Regions from separate parts of the Glaciimonas sp. Gout2 genome, predicted to be linked through region 3. Evidence: predicted binding sites of a transcription regulator. Region 3 holds the regulator's gene; each other region holds the start of a gene.

What was found. The regulator sigma-54, encoded in region 3, starts transcription at its own class of promoters, with help from an activator protein. The targets are predictions, from matches to a motif close to TGGCANGNAANCTGCTTT.
Region 1: urtA (urea ABC transporter substrate-binding protein) is a predicted target of sigma-54. The motif match lies at 4,944-4,961, and genes of this name have one in related genera.
Region 2: glnA (type I glutamate--ammonia ligase) is a predicted target of sigma-54. The motif match lies at 2,028-2,045, and genes of this name have one in related genera.

What each region holds. Positions count from the first base shown of each region.
Region 1 covers NZ_JASJXA010000038.1:16,331-23,829, forward strand. The annotation lists gene QN379_RS19210 (ATP-binding cassette domain-containing protein) at 1-219, shown strand, start outside; gene QN379_RS19215 (Rossmann-like and DUF2520 domain-containing protein) at 177-1,151, shown strand; gene QN379_RS19220 (cystine ABC transporter substrate-binding protein) at 1,360-2,157, shown strand; gene QN379_RS19225 (amino acid ABC transporter permease) at 2,351-3,013, shown strand; gene QN379_RS19230 (hypothetical protein) at 3,114-3,269, opposite strand; gene QN379_RS19235 (hypothetical protein) at 3,380-3,619, opposite strand; gene QN379_RS19240 (ferritin-like domain-containing protein) at 3,834-4,694, shown strand; gene urtA (urea ABC transporter substrate-binding protein) at 5,026-6,279, shown strand; gene urtB (urea ABC transporter permease subunit UrtB) at 6,490-7,499, shown strand, end outside.
Region 2 covers NZ_JASJXA010000003.1:27,527-35,025, forward strand. The annotation lists gene QN379_RS03810 (delta(1)-pyrroline-2-carboxylate reductase family protein) at 1-390, shown strand, start outside; gene QN379_RS03815 (hypothetical protein) at 721-996, shown strand; gene QN379_RS03820 (rhodanese-like domain-containing protein) at 1,285-1,749, opposite strand; gene glnA (type I glutamate--ammonia ligase) at 2,220-3,635, shown strand; gene QN379_RS03830 (DUF4124 domain-containing protein) at 3,926-4,423, shown strand; gene glnL (nitrogen regulation protein NR(II)) at 4,606-5,688, shown strand; gene ntrC (nitrogen regulation protein NR(I)) at 5,789-7,342, shown strand; gene QN379_RS03845 (metallophosphoesterase family protein) at 7,488-7,499, shown strand, end outside.
Region 3 covers NZ_JASJXA010000004.1:123,930-131,428, reverse strand. The annotation lists gene QN379_RS05200 (S8 family peptidase) at 1-640, shown strand, start outside; gene QN379_RS05195 (KpsF/GutQ family sugar-phosphate isomerase) at 965-2,017, shown strand; gene QN379_RS05190 (HAD family hydrolase) at 2,017-2,589, shown strand; gene lptC (LPS export ABC transporter periplasmic protein LptC) at 2,586-3,188, shown strand; gene lptA (lipopolysaccharide transport periplasmic protein LptA) at 3,262-3,801, shown strand; gene lptB (LPS export ABC transporter ATP-binding protein) at 3,803-4,555, shown strand; gene QN379_RS05170 (RNA polymerase factor sigma-54) at 4,582-6,069, shown strand; gene hpf (ribosome hibernation-promoting factor, HPF/YfiA family) at 6,203-6,556, shown strand; gene QN379_RS05160 (DUF4197 domain-containing protein) at 6,924-7,499, opposite strand, start outside.

The DNA.
Region 1 (7,499 bases), on a different contig from region 3:
GAATCAAAGATCAAACGTTTAGATGAGCAGTTAGCAAAACGTAACGCACAAAAAGCAACCGTTGATACGCATCTGGCCAATCCGGAAGTGTACGATAAAGATAAGAAGAAAGAGCTCACAACTTTGCTGACCGATCAGGCGTTTTACGCCAAAGAGTTGGCACAACTGGAGGCTGAATGGCTAGAACAGCAGGAAGCATTGGAACAGCTGGGCAACTAACCAAGGTGCGCAATACTGCAGATAAGACGATTGACGGTATTGACTCCTCCGATGCTAAAGATGCCAAAGATGATGCAGCTGGCCAGCAAAACGCTGGTCACGCTTCCCGTGTATCAACCTTTTCCATCATTGGTTGCGGTAAAGTGGGAAAAACGCTTGCGCGGCTTTGGCGCGCGCACCAGACATTCCAGTTACTGGACATACTAAATCGCTCGTCCGACAGCGCACAGCGAGCCTGCGCGTTCATCGGCGGCGGTACTCCCGTCAACACCTATGCCGAGTTGCGCCACGCAGACGTCTACCTGATCGCTGCTGGTGACGATCAGATAGCCGCCTGTTGTGCAGCACTTGCCGCTAGTGGAAAGCTCTCTGCGCGCAGCGTCGTCTTCCATTGCAGCGGCGCGTTAAGTTCCGATACACTGATTTCTGCGGCCGAGCAAGGCGCAGCAGTTGCCAGTATTCATCCAATTCGTAGCTTTGCCGATCCACAAACGGTTGTTGAAGACTTCGCCGGCACTTACTGCGGCAGCGAAGGAGACAGCATAGCGCTCGCCCGACTGATTCCCGCGTTCGACGCCATAGGCGGATGTTGCGTCGCCATCAAACGCGAAAACAAAATTTTGTATCACGCAGCAGCTGTATTTGCATCAAACTATCTGGTAACGCTAATCGATGTGGCCCGCCAAGCATATGTAGAGGCGGGTTTGGCGCCCGACGTTGCACTACGCTTAATCGAACCACTGCTCATTGAAAGCGCCACTAACGCCTTTAAGCTAGGCCCGGCAATCGCCCTTACCGGCCCGATTGCGCGTGGCGACATGGACACCGTCAAGCGACAACGTGACGCGGTGCAGCATTGGAACCCCGAAATTGCCGGGCTATACCAACAGTTTGAAGGATTGACGTTGCATCTGGCGCGACAAAAACCCTAAAGAAATTCATAAAAGATTTTTCTTTTTACTAAACAACTATCTAACAACCAAACCATTACTTCCCATTCGTCAGGATGAGCGCTTAATATAGTCGTTAAAATTTTTATCAACATATACACACGGATGGCCCAAGTCCGCAATTTGCTAATCCCTTTAGCTTAGCGATATCACTCAATTCACACCGACCGAAGGATTAAAAATGGCTTCAATAAAACTTTCCAGTCTGACCAAAATCGCCGCTGCCGTTCTTATCTCCAGTTTAGCGGTCAGCGCTTTTGCCGCCGACCTTCTCGATACGATCAAAGCACGCGGAACACTCAAAGTAGCAATGGAAGGCAATTACCCTCCATTCAACTTTAAAGACCCTAAAAATGGTCAACTTACCGGCTTTGAAGTCGACGTGGCTAATTTGATCGCAGCCAAACTCGGCGTAAAAACAGAGTTCACCACGACTGAATGGAGTGGCATTCTGGCGGGCCTGGGTGCAGGAAAATATGACGTGATTCTGAATCAGGTTGGCATCACCGATGAGCGCAAAAAAGCATTCGATTTTTCTATTCCGTACACGATTTCCAGTGCGCAGCTGATCGTCCGTAAAGATGAAAAACGCAACTTCACTAGCCTGGAAGATTTAAAAGGTAAAAAACTTGGTCTGGGACAAGGCACCAACTTCGAACAAAAAGCGAAAAGTGTCCCAGGTATTGATGTCAAAACGTATCCAGGCTCGCCAGAATATTTATCAGATCTGGCAAGCGGTCGAATTGATGCAGCCTTGAATGACAGCTTGTTGGTTGGCTATTTGTTAAAAAATACCAAGCTACCGTTAAAAGCCGGTGCACCAATTGGCGCAGTCGATAAAATTGGTATTCCGTTCCAAAAAGGCAACCCAAAATTTCAGGCTGCTCTTGACAAAGCCATTGAAGACATCCTGAAGGATGGCAGTTTTAAACAAGTGTCGATGAAATGGTTCGGTATCGATGTCAGCAAACCGCCGACTGCAAAGTGATAGCATTTGCGACGTATCATTTGTAAGCCAAAGAGATTTTTTCGGCGATAATCTAAGGATGCATCAGATGGATGCCATTAATGCAATGCATTAACAAACCATTCACGGCTTAGCTGTTTTAAAATGAGCGTCTTATCAGCGCAACTATCCCCGCCCGAATTGTCGTGCGGGGATATTTTTTCACAAAGACATTATGGAATTACTGGAATTGTTGCAGCTTGCACTGCCGACCTTGATAAAAGGCGTGGGCTACACCCTGATATTTGCGGTGGCATCAATGCTAGGCGGTCTTCTACTCGGTTTTCCGCTGGCGGTTGCGCGCATTTTGCCGTCGCGCCTGTGTCAATGGCCTGCCACCGTCTATATCAGCTTGCTACGCGGCACGCCCTTGCTGGTGCAGATTTTTGTGATTTATTATGGCCTGCCAAGCGTTGGCATCAATTTTTCTCCCTTGACTGCCGGTATCCTTGCATTAAGTCTCAATTCATCAGCCTATCTGTCCGAAAGCCTTCGGGGCGCTATTATTGGTGTGGATAAAGGTCAATGGTCGGCCAGTTACAGCATCGGTTTGACATATTGGCAGACACTGCGCTATATCGTCGTTCCTCAGGCCATCAGGATTGCCGTGCCTTCGATGAGCAATACACTCATCAGTTTAATAAAGGACACGTCCTTAGTGTCGGTCATCACCGTCACGGAACTGATGCTGGCAACTAAAGAAGTCATCGCCGTGACCTTTCGTCCACTGCCCTTATATCTTGCAGCCGCGGTGATGTATTGGTGTTTAAGCATTTGCTTTGAGCGCCTTCAAAGCCGTCTTGAGAAGAAATTGGGTAAAGCGCATAAAACTAACTAAGTTTTATGCGGCTCTTCTGCGCTGTAGAGCGCTAAACCGACTCAAAACCAGCGCTCCGCAATTTGTCTATGCCGGTCCAGATACTTTTAAAGCCAAATATCTAGAAATTGCTCGGATTATGATCTGGTACCGGATCCTCTTCAGGGCTAGGGACGGGTCCCGGTCCTGGCAATGGTGGCTCTTCCGCCGGGACGGGTGTTGGCGCGCGGTGCCCAATACTGCCCGCTTGCGATTCAAAAAAGGCTGCTTCAGGCATGCTCTTCTCCGTCTGATGTAAGATTTTTATCGACAGTTCTCAAGGACAACTCTCAGTTCAAGCTCCCCATTACGCCAATCAATGGCGCTGATAACTTTTAAAATCTGAGTTTACTCCGTCAACGCAATCAAATTATCAACCTCAATTTTAGCAAAATCGACACTGCTATCGAACGCCGTATCACGGGTCGAATGTGCACTTTCCGTATTATTTCTACTAGTAACCTGAGCGCCAGCAATAAGAATTTGGTATCCATCGTGCCAAAGATCATCGTGGCCTTGCGTCGGCAGTGGCACGATGGTGTAACCACGATAGTCAATATTTTCATTTTGATTATCAGCTGAGAGCATTTTTTACCTCCATTGAATTGGTCGGAAATTTATCTAAATATCCTAGCATGCGACCGAAAATTACGCATCTCGTGTCGATGGTGTACTGTGTAAGAGTGATAACGTTATTGAAAGTGAACCAAATCCATTGTTATTCGTCCTACTTGCAGTGGTGCAAGAATCTATGCGTTTTCATTATCCACCCGCAGTCTCAACTAGTTTGGAGAGATCGATCATGACAACACACAGCACGCACAGCGAGGACGAATCGACCACAGAGCATCAGCAAACCCCGCATTGGCGTATTGACGACCTGGCATTCTCGACAATCGATATTCCAGCCGTTCGTTCGGACGAAAATCTATTTTATCTCGTCGCCTGCGCCTCATTTGTAGAAAGCGGTTCCGATTTATATACGCAAAATTTAATTGCTTATTACGGTGACGATCCAGAAATAGCCGACTGGTTAACCCACTATTGGGAAGTAGAAGAACTACAGCACGGCAATGCCTTAAAAGCGTACATTGCCCACGTCTGGCCAGAATTCAACTGGCAACTTGCCTATAACGATTTTCTCGAAGAGTATTCGCGTTATTGCAAGGTCGAACTGCTTGAGCCTAGCAAAGCCCTTGAAATGGTCGCCCGTTGCGTTGTCGAAACTGGCACTGCCACTTTCTATCAAGCATTAGCCCGCAGCACCAATGAGCCTGTCATGCGCGATTTAGCAACGCTGATCGCAAACGACGAAGTTAATCATTACAAACATTTCTTCCGCTATTTTCGCCGTTTGCGCCAAAAGGAAGGCTTAAGTCGCCGCCATATTTTCGGTGCTTTGCGCCGACGCACATTTGAAATGAAAACCGAAGATAGTGCATGCGCTTTACGGCACGTCTTCAAGTTCCGCGAACCAGAACACGCCAACGACTCCTTACGTTTAAAAACAATTAGCGCAATGATGAATACGACCGTGCGCACCAATCTGCGCGCCGATATGACTATTAAAATGATGATGCGCCCTCTCGACCTGCCACCCGTACTCCAAACTCTGGTCGCCTATCCGGTGACACAAATTATGAACCGGGTTTTTTTACGTTAGGATTTTGGAGCTAGTCCGTGCGCCAAAGCACTTCATCACGTTTTCCGCTCACCAATCTGGCCGCAGTGGTAACAATATCACGCCCTAAAATAATCCGACCGCACTAACTCAGTGCGCAGTCAGGTTGTGCTTTTACTAACACGCACTCAAAAGACGCGCACTTTCGGCCCACGGTTCGAATGCTGTCTATCTTATAACCCTATTGTCATAAAACTGATTCCCCAGTGCAATTTCCAAGGGTGATGCCATTGGCATGCATCCTGCTAATACAGGTGGGAGGCTAGTACAAATAGTGATTGCCCTCTCATCCATACATAACAAGGGGATTTACATGACACGTCGCACAGTCTTAAAAGCTACAGCACTTGGGGCATTCGCACTCGCCGCAGCATCTTGGCTGCCGTCGGCGTTTGCCGCCGACACCATCAAAGTCGGTATTCTGCACTCCCTATCAGGCACCATGGCAATTTCAGAGACATCTTTGAAAGATGTCGCGCTGATGACCATCGCAGAAATCAATGCGCACGGCGGTGTTATGGGCAAACAATTGGAGCCGGTCGTCGTCGATCCAGCTTCCAACTGGCCGCTATTCGCTGAAAAAGCGCGTCAACTGATTTCACAAGACAAGGTTTCAGTAGTATTTGGCTGCTGGACATCAGTGTCACGTAAATCGGTTCTTCCGGTTTTCAAAGAAACCAACAGCCTGTTGTTCTACCCGGTCCAATACGAAGGTGAAGAATTAGAGAAAAACGTTTTCTACACCGGCGCTGCACCAAACCAGCAAGCTATTCCTGCGACAGAATATCTGATGTCAAAAGAAGGCGGCGGAGCTAAACGCTTTGTACTGCTGGGAACCGACTATGTCTATCCACGCACAACCAACAAAATTTTGCGTGCCTTCCTGCATAGCAAAGGTGTCAAAGATACTGACATCGACGAAGTGTATACACCGTTCGGTCACTCCGACTATCAAACCATCGTTGCTAACATCAAGAAGTTTGCAGCAGGCGGCAAGACTGCCGTTATCTCGACCATCAACGGCGACTCCAATGTTCCTTTCTACAAAGAACTGGGCAATGCGGGCTTGAAAGCTACTGACGTTCCAGTCGTTGCTTTCTCAGTCGGTGAAGAAGAGTTGCGCGGCGTGGATACCAAGCCATTGGTTGGCCATCTGGCTGCATGGAATTATTTTGAGTCGATCAAAAATCCTATCAATGCTGCATTCATTAAAAAATGGAAAGCCTACGCAGTTGCGCAAAAACTACCTAACGCCAGCACTGTCGTGACGAACGATCCAATGGAAGCGACCTATGTCGGCATCTACATGTGGAAACAAGCAGTAGAAAAAGCGAAATCGACTGATACCGATAAAGTCATCGCCGCGATGGGCGGTCAGAAATTCAATGCGCCGTCAGGCTATGTATTGGAAATGGACGCCACCAATCACCATCTGCACAAGCCAGTAATGATCGCCGAAATCAAAGCTGACGGTCAGTTCAACGTCGTCAACAAGACCAAGACCACTATCCGCGCGCAACCCTGGAGCCCATACATCGTGGGTAACGAGAGCAAGCAAAAGCTGTAATCGTCTCATTGCAATAAGTGTCAACGGCCTCATTCACCACGCATGATCATAAGATTTAGCGCGGCGAATGAGGAAATGAGGATACAGCAAAGTATCGATGCATTACCAAACTCTAGCAACACCATTTCTTGTTGAGATGAACTGCTTCTGACGGCTTGCTTCAAGTCCGTCACCGCAGACAACGCTTTACCTTACTCAAAAAAGAATGCAATGAATCGGCTCAAAAAAACGCTTATCATCGGCTGGCTCTGCATTCAAACGATGGCAGCACATGCCGCCGTTGATCCAGCACTCCTAAAATCATTAGCCGGCGACGATCCGGATGTCCGTATCGAGGCTGTCAACAAGATTGCAGCACTCGCTAACGAAGATGCCGCAAAAATCCTCAATGCGCTTAATACCGATGCGCTGTATTCCCGACCCAACGGTGATGTACTGATCATCGACGACACGAAGACTGACAACCCGGCGTTTAATCCTGCGACCGATCAATCCGGCGCAACACCAGATGATGCAGAAGGTATCAGTGTCAACAACCGACTACGCGGCGCTGTCGAAGGTGCGCTATCGGGATTGAAGCTATTCTCTCCAGATAGCAAACGGCGCATGGCAGCAGCAATCGATTTGTTGAAAGACGCCAATCCGGCCCAGATTCCGCTCATCAACAAAGCCCTACAAAAAGAAAGCGATCCTGACATTCAGGCCACTTTGCAACAGGTCATCGCCACCGCCAACTTGCATGCGACTGATCCCGCATTGCGCAAAGCGGCAATTAAAACCCTTGCCACCAGCACCAACGCCAGCATCAAACCAGCACTGCAAAGACTATTGGATAAAAATCCCGATGGCAGTTTTATCGAGCCAGATGAATCCATCCGAATTGAAACGGTTCGCACCCTGGGCGCATTGGATCGCCAGTTGGCAACCACTGAGTTCATCGGAAAAGTGTTTTACGGCATCTCTCTCGGCAGTGTCCTATTGCTAGCCGCGCTGGGTCTCGCCATTACCTTTGGGCTAATGGGCATCATCAACATGGCGCACGGCGAAATGTTGATGATCGGCGCTTACACCACCTACGTCATTCAGATGTTATTTCGCAAGTTTCTGCCAGGTGCGCTGGATGGATACTTGTTAGTGGCCTTGCCAGCCGCATTCATCGTCACTGCTGCCGTCGGCATTGCGCTAGAGCGGTTGGTCCTGCGCTGGTTATATGGTCGGCC
Region 2 (7,499 bases), on a different contig from region 3:
CATCCGATTGCCGCCGATACGCTGGATAATGCGCTGCCGTTGACGGATGTAGTGATCGCGTTGACGACGTCACGGTCAGCGGTTATTCCAAAGCATATTTCGGCAGATACGTTAGCTGTTGGCGTGGGCGCGTTTAAACCGGACATGGTTGAGTTTCCTGCCGAGTTATTGCATGAGCGCACTATTATTGTCGATTATCTGGCAGGTGCGAAGCATGAAGCCGGTGATTTGCTACAGGCCAAAATTGATTGGTCTGCGGTCGTTGAATTGCCGCAAGTATTACGACAACGCTCGTTACAAACGGATACATTGCCTGTATTTAAAACCGTTGGCCATGCCGCCTGGGATTTGGCCGCAGCACGGGTTGCAATGACATCGTTAACGTTTTAAAAGAACTAAAACACAAACCATGTATGGGGCAAAAGTGGGGTAAAAGTAAATGGTTTGGGCTGCAAAAACAGGGTCCGTAGATTGCCGCTTTTCATTGGCGTTTAACATCACTTTTCAAATAAGCATTGAACTTTTATTTTTGAGGGACGGTCTATCAGGAGCCTGTTTTGCATTTCTGCATACGAACGGCGAATTTGCTTGCTAACGCGGATTTTTAATTCTGTGTACATCGTGCCGCCGTTTTTCGAACGCGGTATTTGCCATGGTATTTACGCCAGCAATTAAGCTGGCAATCACCATGGTAATCAACCTTTTTGAAGGAGTTCTCATATGCTAACGTTACGCAATCTATTGACTGTCTCAGCTATCGCTGCCTGCGCCACTACTGCTTATGCACAAACACCTGCACCAGCAGCGCCTATGATGGATGCATCAGGGCAACAAGTGGTGATGATCCCTATTCCGGGCACTGATAATTCAATGATGAATCGCTTCGACGATCCTCTTGTTCAAGCGCGGGTTGCCAGATCGGGAGGCGACGCTTCTAGTAAAAATATGAAGATGAATCCGAAGCAAACAGTTGATGAAAAAGATAAAGGGAAGTAACGTATTTCAGCGTTATGCGGTCAATCCTGCAGGGCATTTGAGGCGGGATTAAATTAACATCTGCTGATGTTTCTTCGCATTTTTTGCTTAGCATTGCGCAGTATTCTACTTAGGGTTTTTCATTGCAATTGTGCGATTGGTATGTTTTAACATCGCTTCTGGCATTGAAGTTAGACCAAATCAATATCGTCCGCCAGACTGACAGCGGACGATATTGATTTCGGTGCATCTTTCCTTGTTGGGCTCACACTCTATGCATTTTATTTATCAGGAATGCGTAGCATTTGTTCATGCCCCCATCCAAGGCAAGTCGGCCTTGCACCATCCACCCACAGTTTTCCGATGTCCTGCGGCGTCTTTATCGCCTTCAAATCCTTCGAGAATATCAAAGCAAGCGACGTAGCCGTTTTCAGTCGCTAGCGTTGCTGCGTGACGCGAGCGTACGCCCGATCGGCACAGGAAGACTAGCGTTGTTTGTTTATTGGCAAATAATGCTAATTGATTTAAAAAGTCGGGGTTTGGCGTACCGCCCGGATATTGCGTCCATTGCACAGCGGCGTGTTGTTTCTCGTTGATCGTCACCCGACCAATCCAATCCCTTTCTGCATTGGTCCGAACGTCGACTAAAATTGTATCGGGACTAGCTGTTAACAACGCATAGGTCTCGGCTGGCGTAAAAGCGCCTGCATACGGTAAGTTTCCGGCTTGACCACGGGTGCGGCCGATTTCTAACAACTTCGCGGTGCCTGGCATGTTGTGTCTCCGAATAAAATGGTCGAATAGTAAAGATACATAACCATTATATGATTGAAAAAGAGTGTCCGAAAAGGATCGATCTTTATTGCACTAAATTGGTGCGCAATAATTCCGCTTGAATTCAAGAGCTTTATTTTGGTGCGTAAATTTGATATTGCCCCTGAATGAAGCATCTAAATTGATTGCGTATCGATAGCTGGCGTTATTTTTTTACAAATAAGCCTCCAAACTAGCAAATATGATGAATGAATAACGAATCGCGTTCCACCCGACGGTGGCATGGATTCTGCTATCATTCTCCGTTGAATTCAGTTGTATCGTTTTCTTGTTGTATTGATATTCTCTTGTTTCGCTTATGTGTTGCTTGCATGAGTGAGGCAGGCAGGACATTTATGCACATATTGAATACCCAAATTTGCAAGTCCATTTAAAACATTCGCAGTACTTTCTGAAATTAGGAGCTCCACATGGCAATGACGGCCGCAGAAGTCTTGAAGATGGTGAAAGACAACGAAGTAAAGTTCGTTGATTTTCGCTTCGCTGATACCAAAGGCAAGGAGCAGCACGTAACTGTCCCTGTTTCCCATTTTGATATGGACAAATTTGAGTCCGGTCATGCTTTTGACGGTTCTTCGATTGCTGGCTGGAAGGGTATTGAAGCATCAGACATGATTCTGATTCCTGATCCTAATACCGCCAACATCGATCCGTTCATGGAAGAAACCACATTGTTCATGCAATGTGACGTAATCGAGCCAGCCGATGGTAAAGGTTATGATCGTGACCCGCGTTCGATCGCCAAGCGCGCTGAAGCGTACTTGAAATCGTCCGGTCTGGGCGACACTGCCTATTTCGGTCCAGAGCCGGAATTTTTCATTTTTGATAATGTTCGTTGGGGCGCCGACATGTCGGGTTCCTTCGTCAAGATCGGTTCCGAAGAAGCATCATGGAGTTCGAGCGCGGACCTGCCAAACGGCAATACAGGTCACCGTCCTACCGTAAAGGGTGGTTACTTCCCAGTCCCACCAGTCGACAGCTTCCAGGACATGCGTTCGGAAATGTGTTTGATTCTGGAATCTCTGGGTATCCCGGTTGAAGTACATCACCACGAAGTTGCAGGCGCTGGTCAGAACGAAATCGGTACCCGGTTCTCGACGCTGGTTGAGCGTGCTGACTGGACCCAGAATCTGAAATATGTGGTCTGGAACGTGGCCCATACCTACGGCAAAACAGCGACTTTTATGCCTAAGCCTATCGTTGGCGATAACGGCTCCGGTATGCACGTTCACCAATCGGTCTGGAAAGACGGCGTCAACCTGTTCGCAGGCGACGGTTATGCTGGTTTGTCTGAATTCGCACTGTATTACATAGGCGGTATCATCAAGCATGCCAAGGCATTGAACGCGATTACCAATCCGGGTACTAACTCGTACAAGCGTCTGGTCCCAGGCTACGAAGCGCCGGTCAAACTGGCTTATTCAGCTAAAAACCGTTCTGCTTCTATCCGTATTCCACACGTGTCGAATCCAAAAGGACGTCGGATCGAAACACGTTTCCCTGATCCACTGGCTAACCCGTACCTGTGTTTTGCTGCGTTGCTGATGGCTGGTCTGGACGGCGTGCAAAACAAAATCCATCCGGGCGAAGCAGCATCGAAAGATCTCTACCATTTGCCGCCAGAAGAAGACAAGTTGATCCCAACTGTCTGCGCGTCATTGGAAGAAGCATTGGAAGCGCTAGACAAGGATCGTGAATTCTTGACCCGCGGTGGTGTTTTCAGCGACAGCATGATCGATGCTTATCTAGAGTTGAAGATGCAAGAAGTACAGCGCTTCCGCATGGCGACGCATCCGATTGAGTTTGACATGTATTATTCGGTGTAATTCGTTACGAGTTCGTAATGAATTTATAACGGATTTGTTTCGAATTTGTATCGATAGATAGCGATTTAAAATATTGTTTTAATTCGTCATATTTTTTAAGCGATATTTTGATCAAAAAAAAGGACCGGAAAAATCATCTTTTCCGGTCCTTTTATACTATTGGACATCGTTTTAATAGTCATTCTGGCACGATAGAATACCAAGTAATTACCTAGCAACTACTTAGCAGGTAGTCACGACAGTCTGGTTTGACTTAAACTAACGTCTTCATTGAATTGCGAAGAGAGTCTATGAAGCACCTCATTCCGGGAATTCTGATCGTTGCTGCCATGAGCGCAATCGGTGGGGCTGCCATGGCCCAAAGTAATATCTATCTTTGTGTCGATGCGCAAGGCACCAGGGAATATAAAAATACAGGTGATACCAAAGGCTGCAAAAAGGTGGATTTACCACCGTTGTCAGTAGCGTCATCACCGCGTCCAGCAGTTGGATCAAACGCGGCGAATAAGTCGTCGCCAGTGACGCCGCCAGACTTTCCTAAAGTCGACGGTGGGACTCAAAAAACGCGTGACAATGACCGCCGTCAGATTCTGCAGGACGAATTAAAGACAGAACAGCAGAAGCTCGCAGATATTGAAAAAGTGTACAACAACGGTGTGCCGGAACGTCAGGGCAATGAGCGCAACTATGCGAAATACCAGGATCGGGTAGCATCGATGAAAGATGATTTGGCGCGCACTCAAAAAAATATTGAAGCGCTTAACCGCGAGCTTTCGAATTTAAAATAAAGATAGTGCGCTATTGCATGTAGCACTTGGTATTAACTTTGCTTGGAATAAGGCCGCGTATGCGGCTTTATTTTTTTGTTATAGATACTGCGCGGCAGCCTGCACTAAGTTCCACTCATTTAAGAGGACGTTGAGGTGTAAAGTGCATTCTCATAGTTTGTTTATATTAAAGAGATTTTTGAATGACAACTAAAACTGCAGTACCGACAGCAACTGAAGGGCTTGAACTACTGGCCTCGGCGGTTCTATTGCTGGACAGAGAAGGACGTATTGTCTATGCCAATCCTACCGCAGAAAGTTTACTCGAAAGTTCGGTTAAGGCACTCAAGCAACAAAAGCTGAGTGATCTATTTTTAAATGGCGGCCAGCTGGCTGCTGTCTTTGAGAAGGCGGTCGCGCATCAGTTTGACGATCTGCGGCAGGATTTGATTTTGGACCGCATTGGTCGCGAACCGCTTTGGGTCGATACCATCGCGAAGGTACTCGACAATCCCGCCACACCTGTTCTGATCGAGTTACGAGAAAATGTTCAACAACTCAGATTAGAAAGAGAAGAACGGCTGTTCGATCAAAGTCAGGTGAATAAGGAATTAATTCGCAATCTGGCGCATGAAATTAAAAATCCTCTCGGTGGCATTCGGGGTGCTGCGCAGTTGCTCGAACTGGAACTGCCCGAGCGTCACCTGAAAGAGTTACGCGAATACACGCAGGTAATTATTAAGGAAGCCGATCGGCTGCAAACATTGGTGGACCGTCTACTCGCGCCGCATCGACGAGCGCACATCGTCGGCGATGTCGACATCCATGAGGTGTGTGAGAGGGTGCGCAGCCTTATGGTCGCCGAGTTTCCGCATGGCTTAAGGATTAATCGCGATTACGACTTGTCGATCCCACAATTTCGCGGTGATAAAGAGCAGCTCATTCAAGCCATACTCAACATCGCGCATAATGCCGCGCAGGCTTTAGCGCACCGTATTCAGGACGGAGATGCCGATTTGACATTTCAGACCAGAATTGTGCGTCAGGTAACGTTGGCGAAGGTCCGTTATCGCCTGGCATTAGACTTGCATATCATTGATAACGGACCGGGTATTCCTATCGACATTCAGGAGCGTATTTTTTATCCTCTCGTATCGGGGCGTGATGGTGGGAGTGGTTTGGGGCTGACGCTGGCACAGACCTTTGTACAACAGCACTCGGGAGTAATCGAGTGCGAAAGTCGCCCGGGCTGTACTGATTTCAGGGTATTGATTCCTCTGCCTTAATAGACTGCGTGGACCGCGTAGTTGTGCAGCTCAGAGGATCACAAGGCCGAAAAGCTACCGACAGAATGCTAACCGCAAGATTATTGAAGCCTGGACACATATGAAACCAATTTGGATTGTTGACGACGACGAATCGATACGATGGGTGCTGGAAAAAGCGCTGGCCCGTGAAAATCTGGTCACCAAGAGTTTTTCGAATGCACGCGATGCGATGGATGCGTTGCAATCCAGCACACCACAAGTGCTTGTCTCAGACATTCGTATGCCGGGGACATCCGGACTTGAATTATTGCAAACAATTAAAGCGCAACATCCGGGCGTGCCGGTTATCATCATCACCGCGTTTTCGGATCTTGATTCAGCCGTCGCCGCATTTCAGGGCGGTGCGTTTGAATATCTCGCAAAGCCGTTCGATCTGGAAAAAGCAGTCGAACTCATTCGGCGTGCGCTGGACGAAAGCTTACGCGAAGTCAATATAGAGCAAGCCTCCGCCGAAACGCCGGAAATTCTGGGTCAGGCGCCCGCAATGCAGGATGTGTTTCGCGCCATTGGACGTCTTTCACAATCGCATGTAACCGTTTTGATAACGGGCGAATCGGGTACTGGAAAGGAACTGGTGGCGCGCGCTCTACATAAACACAGCCCACGTGCGTTACAACCTTTTATCGCATTGAACACAGCCGCAATTCCAAAAGATTTGCTTGAATCCGAATTGTTCGGGCACGAGCGTGGTGCATTTACCGGTGCGCAGGCGTCACGACGCGGGCGCTTTGAGCAAGCTGAAGGTGGAACCCTGTTTCTGGATGAAATTGGTGATATGCCGTTTGATTTACAAACGCGCTTATTACGCGTTCTCTCTGATGGTCATTTTTATCGGGTTGGCGGTCATCAGTCGCTCAAAGCCAATGTCCGTGTCATAGCCGCCACGCATCAGAATCTGGAAACGCGGGTGCGGGAAGGTCTGTTCCGTGAAGACTTATATCACCGACTAAATGTCATCCGTTTGCGCTTGCCAAGTTTGCGTGAGCGACGTGAAGATATTCCCATTCTGACGCGTCATTTTCTAGGACAAAGTGCTAAGCAACTAGGCGTTGAAAGCAAACGTGTTTCCGAAGGTGCGATGCGTTTTATCAGTGCTTTGGACTTGCCCGGTAACGTCCGACAGCTAGAAAATCTCTGCAACTGGATCACTGTGATGGCGCCCGGCCAGACAGTTGAAATCAAGGATTTGCCGCAGGAATTAATTGCTGAATATGATAAGCCGCTTGGCCAGATTAGCCACGATGTGACTGGTAACACCTATGTATCGGCTGGTCTGGCGCCATTTGATCTGCACGTCGCGTCGACTACAAATATCTCTCCGGAAGATGTAAATCGATTTGCAAAGTTGTCAGATACGAACTTAACTTCTGCTGCCAACGATGGCCGAAATTGGATCAGTCTTTTAGAAGTGGAGGCCGCTACGATGCTGACCGGCGGTGATACCGACGTGATGGATGTATTGGGACGGCAATTTGAATCTGCGCTGATCAAGATCGCTCTGAAGCATACTCATGGACGCAAGAACGATGCAGCAATCAGATTGGGGATCGGGCGCAATACTATCACGCGGAAAATTCAGGAATTAGGAATAGCTGGCGCAAAGGACGACTAATCTGTGAAATTGGCAGGGCTAAAGCCGACGCTAGTGAGCGTTGGCTGGCTCGCTGATTATTTAATCGACACCGATTAGCCTCGAAGCAGTCAAAAATGGTGGACACCAGTAAAATAGGGCCTTTACTATCCTGGTGAGGCAAATAATGCGTCTTGCG
Region 3 (7,499 bases):
GGATGCAACTGGTGCGGGAGTGTTGCAAGGCGCGCAGCAGGAATTGACGCTTTCAACATTAGCCGCCGGCAGTTATCAGGTAACAATTGATGTCTCCAGCAGCCATGGCGGACGTAAAGCGCACGCTGAGCAAAAAATTACTGTGAAAAAGTCGGAAGAAAGTCGACCACCGGTCGTCGTCGTTAGCGGTCCCACGCAAGCAACAAGCGGCACTTCGGTGAAGTTAGACGCTGCGGGCTCAAGCGCTGCCGATGGCGGCAAGCTAGCTTATAGCTGGAAAGTATCGCCTCCACTGGCATTCATAGCGGATGGCGCGCAACTCACTTTCACTGCTCCTACACTGGCACAGGAGACACAGTATCACTTCACCGTCACCGCAAATGACGGAAAGTTGAGCGCGCAGAAGAACCACACCGTAATAGTGAAAGCAGATGACGTTGCACCAATACCAGTGGAAGAATGCAAACCATTGTGGAAGCAAAGTCAGAGCTATCAAGGGGGAGATATGGTCCAGCATAACGGTCGCATCTATCTTGCAATGTGGCATTCGCAACGGGAACCGGGCGATCCGGCTTATACCGATACCATCAATCAAGGTTGGGGCTTTGAGTGGGCTGATCGTGGGGCATGCAACCATTAATGGTTTGATTGCGCTGTCGTGCTGGTACGCAATCTCGCTCATCAAGTATTCACCCGGCATCGCTAGGCGAGCCTGCGATGGGCAGGATAAGCATCTAATACTGTGTAACAGCGCATAGAAATGCGTCAATCCTGATGTGGAAAACATGTTTGCTTAGTTATTGCTCAACAATTGTATTATTGATAATTAATTTAATAATTAATTTAATAATTAAAATGATTATCCGACACTGTACGCAACACCACCGTGCAATATGTCGATATTAATTGCACCATAATGACACTGGCAAGTTTTTTGCTTTAGGAATTCGTTTATACTTTCGAGATGAGTGTAATCCATGCCAAAATCTTGCCAAAATCTTTTAACGCCAAACGAGCGCTTGAGCTCGCGTGTCAAACGCTACAAATCGAAGCGGATGCAATAATTGCGCTAAAAAACCGTATTTCTGACAGCGCCGGGATGTCTGCCGACAGTGCAATGGGGGCCATTGAAGCTCCCTTTGCGCAAGCGGTCGCACTATTGTTGAGCTGTACCGGTCGTGTCGTTGTTTCTGGTATCGGCAAGTCCGGTCATATAGCCCGAAAAATTGCCTCAACGCTGGCATCGACCGGCACACCGGCCTTATTCATTCATCCCGCCGAAGCCGCCCATGGCGATCTTGGGATGGTGACAGAAAATGACGCTTTTATCGCTATTTCCAACTCCGGCGAAACCGCCGAGTTAATGGCGATCGTGCCGATCGTTAAACGCATGGGCGCGACGCTAATTGCCATGACCGGCAATGACCACTCTTCCCTTGCACAGTTAGCAACAGTTCATCTCAACGTCAAAGTAGACCAAGAGGCGTGCACCCTTAATCTTGCGCCAACTGCAAGCACTACCGCGACCTTGGCGCTAGGTGACGCGCTGGCGGTAGCATTGCTGGATGCGCGTGGCTTTCGTGAAGAAGATTTTGCTCGCTCCCATCCTGGCGGCGCGCTCGGCAGACGCTTACTGACCCACGTGCGTGACGTTATGCGCAGCGGTGCCGATATTCCTGCGGTCACCGCAGAAGTATCGTTATCGGCAGCATTGCTCGAAATCACACACAAAGGTATTGCCATGACGGCAATCGTGGACGATAAATTTCACCCTGTCGGCGTATTCACCGACGGCGATCTGCGACGCCTAATTGAACACGTACAGGACTTTTCCAAGCTGACAATTGCCGACGTGATGCATGCTAATCCGCGTACTGTTGGCCCTGACCAATTGGCAGTTGATGCTGTACAAATCATGGAAGAGTTCCGAATTAACCAGTTGCTGGTGGCAGATGCCGATGGCAAACTGGTCGGTGCGCTACATATTCATGATTTGACCCGTGCCAAGGTGATTTGATGGTAGCCGCCCCCAATACTATTAACATACCCGCAGAAGTCATGGCGCGCGCCGCCCAAATCAAGATGATGATTTTTGACGTCGATGGCGTGTTGACCGATGGTGGCATATTGTTTGGTCCCGACGGAGAGGCAATAAAACGTTTCAATGTACTCGACGGACTCGGCATCAAATTACTCCAACAAGCAGGGATTATCACCGCCATTATCAGTGCGCGCAGCTCAGCCATCGTCAGCCGTCGGGTGAGCGATCTCGGCATTACGCACGTCTATCAAGGCGCGCATAACAAAAATACCGCATTTGCCGCGTTATTGGCCGATACCAACCTTACCCCAGATGTTTGCGGTTTTATTGGCGACGACATCATTGACCTGCCTATTTTGACGCGTACCGGTTTTGCTGTCAGTGTCCCCAATGGTCATCAGGAGGTCAAATCGCGCGTTCACTATGTTACGCAGGCAAACGGCGGGCAAGGCGCTGCGCGTGAAGTCTGTGATTTAATTCTGCGTGCGCAAGGCAAGTACGCCGCCGCTTTGGCACAGTATTTGACCGGCGTCATAGAGGCGGCATGAAAAACCTGCGGTCAACTTTTCGCCTACGCTTCATGCTGCTGCTGACGGTGTGTGTGGCACTCACTCTCGGTAGTTTCTGGATCATGGAAGTGATGCGTAAAAATACAGAGCAATTATTGCCGGGTGCGCCGCGTGTTGCGCCTGATTATTACGTCGAAAATTTTAATTATGTGCAACTCGCACTTAATGGTCAGCCACGCTACAACATCTCAGGTCAACGCCTGACGCACAATCCCGCCGACGATTCATTTGACGTGATTCTTCCCGTCATTCGTAGCCTTGATAAACAACAACCGCCGATGACCTTGCGCTCCAATACTGCCAAAATCGAAGACAACAACAGTAAAGTGAATATGTACGGCAATGTGAACGCAGACCGCTCAGCGACGCCAAAGTCGTCAAAGCTTCATTTGCAGTCCGAGTACCTTCAGCTATTGCCAGATGATGACATTATGACAAGCAACAAAGCGGTCGAAATCACGATCGATCAGTCGAAAATGACCGGTGTTGGTATGTATGCCAATAATGCGACTATGCAATTACGCCTATTAAACAATGTCCGTGGCACCTATCGCGCAACACCGCGGCAGACTAAATAACTCACATGATTACCGGATAATCCTATTGAAGCCATTGTTGCTTTTAGTGCCAGTATCCCCTTTCAGGATTTTTATGAAACGTATTCTATTTTTAACCCTACTCGCGCTGCAACTGACTTGTATTTCAGGTGCCCATGCTGAAAAAGCTGACGCAGATAAACCATCCAACGTAGACGCAGACCAGTTCACGCTGGACGACGTAAAACAAGTAAAGATATTCACCGGCAAGGTGATACTGACCCGCGGCACGCTGATCATGAAAGCCAACAAAGTCGTCGTCACGACGGACCCATCAGGCTATCAATTTGCCACCTTATACGCACCTCCCGGTGGCTTAGCCACGTTTCGCCAAAAGCGCGACGGCGGTCCTGACTTATGGATCGAAGGTGAAGCTGAGCGAATTGAGTACGACGATAAAACTGAAATCGTTAAATTATTTTCGAAAGCGCAAATGCGACGTCTGCAAGGGACCAAAGTCACCGATGTTGTAAACGGCGAATTCATCTCTTACGATAGTCGCGTGGAGTTCTACTCGGTCAGTAACAATGTTTCCGGCAATAGTCAACCTGGCGCGGGCCGCATCAAAGCAGTCATCCAGCCGAAGAGTAAATAAGATGACCTCTACAAATTTAAGCACCTTGATCGTTAAAGGGCTGCAAAAAAGTTATGGCGCGCGCCAAGTAGTCCGCGATGTCTCTTTGAAAGTAAATAACGGCGAGGTCGTCGGCTTGCTTGGTCCTAACGGCGCTGGAAAAACGACTTCGTTCTATATGATCGTCGGTCTGGTGCCATCGGATGGTGGAACAATTGATTTAGATGGCGTTGACATCTCGCGTTTACCGATTCATCAACGCGCGGTGCTTGGTCTGTCTTATCTGCCGCAAGAGGCCTCTGTTTTTCGCAAGCTAACGGTCGAAGACAATATTCGTGCGGTACTTGAGTTGCAGCGGCCAAACGGCAACGCACTGACTAAAGATGAGATCTCGGACAAACTCGATTCGCTGCTGCAAGAATTGCAAATTGAGAAATTGCGAGAAAATCAGGCGTTATCTTTATCCGGTGGTGAACGACGACGTGTCGAAATCGCCCGCGCTTTAGCCACTAATCCGCGCTTCGTGCTTCTTGATGAGCCGTTCGCCGGTATTGATCCTATCGCCGTTATCGAAATTCAACGTATCGTCAGGTTCCTTAAAGAGCGCGGCATCGGTGTCTTGATCACCGACCATAATGTGCGCGAAACGCTCGGCATTTGTGACCGGGCATACATCATCAACCAAGGTAGCGTGCTAGCCAGCGGCAGTCCAGACGACATCATCGCCAATGAATCTGTGCGACGAGTTTATCTGGGTGAACATTTCCGCATGTAACGGATTCAACGGATTCCCTAGCGCCCATGAAACAATCTCTTCAACTCCGTACCTCGCAGCATCTGGCGCTAACCCCGCAACTGCAGCAATCGATTCGATTGTTGCAGTTGTCTACGTTGGAGTTACATCAGGAACTCGAACACATCCTTTCGGATAATCCGTTACTGGAACGTCTAGACGATCCTTTGGATAATTCAGTGCGATTACTCGCCGACGGGGCGATCAGTACCAGCGCCTCAACAATGGATGCGCCACCTGGTGACAGCGAAGTAAGCAGCTCGCCTACAGAGCCCGAGGGCGGTGGTGAAGCCCCTGAGTCTGGCGAAAACAATCAAGAGAACGGCAATACTGACAGCGAATGGAGCTTTGACGACGTTTCCCGAACCTCCAAAGCCCCAGATGATGAGGATTCACGACCACAATTAGAAGCCTGCGAATCGACGTTGCGCGAACATTTGCTCAAACAAATGCGTGAAGCTGTTGATCAGCAACGCGACCGTGCATTGATCGAGTTGATCATTGATGCGCTTGATGAAAACGGCTACCTGGAGGAATCACTAGACGATATTTTTGCACGTCTTCCAGAGCAACTTGATATCGAGATCGAAGAATTGTCGATGGCCTTGAAGATGGTCCAAAGCTTCGACCCAAATGGTGTCGGAGCACGCAACGCGTCAGAATGCCTCGCATTGCAAATCAAAGCATTTCCCAAAGTAGCGTTCGTCACACGCCGACTGGCACTAACAATCGTTGAAGGTTATCTGACCTTATTTGCCCAGCGCGATTTTAATAAAATCAAAAAAGCGCTGGAGTGTGATGATGAAGATTTGCGCGAGGCACAAATTATTATCAAAAAATGTAATCCTCATCCCGGCGCGACCTTTGCTGGCGGTGCGTCAGATTATGTCGTACCAGATGTAATTGTCAGAAAAACAAAAAATGGTTGGCAGGTAATGCTCAACAATGACGTTATGCCAAGGCTTCGAGTTAATGCTCTTTATGCCAACATTCTCAAGCAGGGCAAGAGCGAGGGATCACTTAACTCGCAGCTACAGGAGGCAAAGTGGCTGATCAAAAATATGCGTCAGCGCTTCGATACCATACTGCGTGTAGCGCAGGCAATTGTTGAGCGTCAACGGAATTTTTTCTCACATGGGGCGGTTGCTATGCGACCTCTTGTGTTGCGCGAAATAGCTGATACACTAGGATTACACGAGAGTACTATCTCACGTGTAACTACTCAGAAATACATGCTCACCCCACACGGGATGTTCGAATTAAAGTATTTCTTTGGCAGCCATGTTGCTACAGAGGCAGGTGGAGAGGCTTCCTCAACGGCGATACGGGCGTTAATCAAACAACTGATAGGAGCGGAAGATTCTAAAAGTCCTTTCTCTGACAGCAAGATTGCCGACATGCTCGCGGAACAAGGTATGGTAGTGGCCCGTCGCACCGTCGCAAAATATCGCGAAGCTTTACGAATTCCGCCGGTCAATTTGCGTAAATCTTTATAGCTGTTTGCTTGTTTGCACAAACGTCGCTGTGTTCTGACTGATTGATTTATGGTTGATGAATAAATTGGTGATTCAACACTGAATTAATCGTCCAGGTCCGAACCGCCAACGACACACTTGATAGGAGCGCTGTATGAATTTCACAATTAGTGGGCATCACCTCGACGTAACTCCCGCCATTCGCGAACACGTGCTAAGCAAATTGGAGCGTATCAAGCGCCACTTCGATCAGGTCATAGATATTAGTGTGATCCTGACGGTAGACAAAATCACAGAGAAAGAAAAGCGTCAAAAAGCCGAAATTAATCTGCGCGTTAAAGGCAAAGACCTGCATGCCGAGAGCATTGCGCATGACCTTTACGCCGCCATCGATTTGTTAATCGACAAACTCGATCGACAAGTGATTAAATATAAGGACAAATTGCAGAATCATCAACATTCGGCAATCAAGCATCTACCTGAGGATTTGCCCATCGCAGCAACGTGATGGACGGGGTTCTCTAATGCGGTCAACGTAAGTATTGCTCAATAAATAAATTGAAAAATACTATACTGACAAATGAGCAAGGGCGCAGTTAATGCGCCCTTTGTCATTTTAAAATTATATAACTTACACACGCCCTGCCCGAATATGTTCGTAACACTTTGCATCGTTTAGCAGTGTTCGGAGGCATCGCCGAATGTCTCGAATGTCTCGAACGCAACCGGGTACACCTCAAACAGCGGCCAAAACAAATAACTAAGCAAGAAGCTTTATAACGTCACTCTCAAAAGAGTTTTCATAAAGTCGCCAGACCCGTAACTTTCCCAATTCGGTCCACATCAAAAATACCATGACGATGGTATGCCGCAGCCTATTGCTTTAATGCGCCAAAAACTTTTCCGATAATTGCACTGCCAGCACCGATCGGATCACGTCGAATCGCTTTTTCCTCTTCCCCTATCATGTAAAACAAGCCATCCAAGGTGCGCTGCGTGACATAGCCTTCAACAGTCGCCGCCTGACCTGGCACAAGACCCGTTTTACTGACCAATCCCATCGTCGAATTGTATTGTGTGGATACACCGTTACGGTCGGTGATTTTCTTTACTATCGGGAGAAATTTTTCTCCTAACGGGGTGGCAGTTTTCTCTCTGAAAAAATCGGTTACCGATGTGTCGCCGCCACTCAGAATATTCTTCGCATCCGTGACCGACATGGATTTCACCGCATTCAGGAGCAACGGCTTCGCCAATGGCACGGCAGACTCTGCGGCATGATTCATCGACACGACCAGATCATCCAGTTGTTGGCCCTTCCCTGTCATTTTAAGCAGCGGTCGTGCTTTCTCTAGCATCCCTGGCAATCCGATTTTTACTTTATCGTTATTTAAAAATCCGTTTTCGACGCCCAGCTTGGCAACTGCAACGTCCGCGCCTTTATTGAGCGC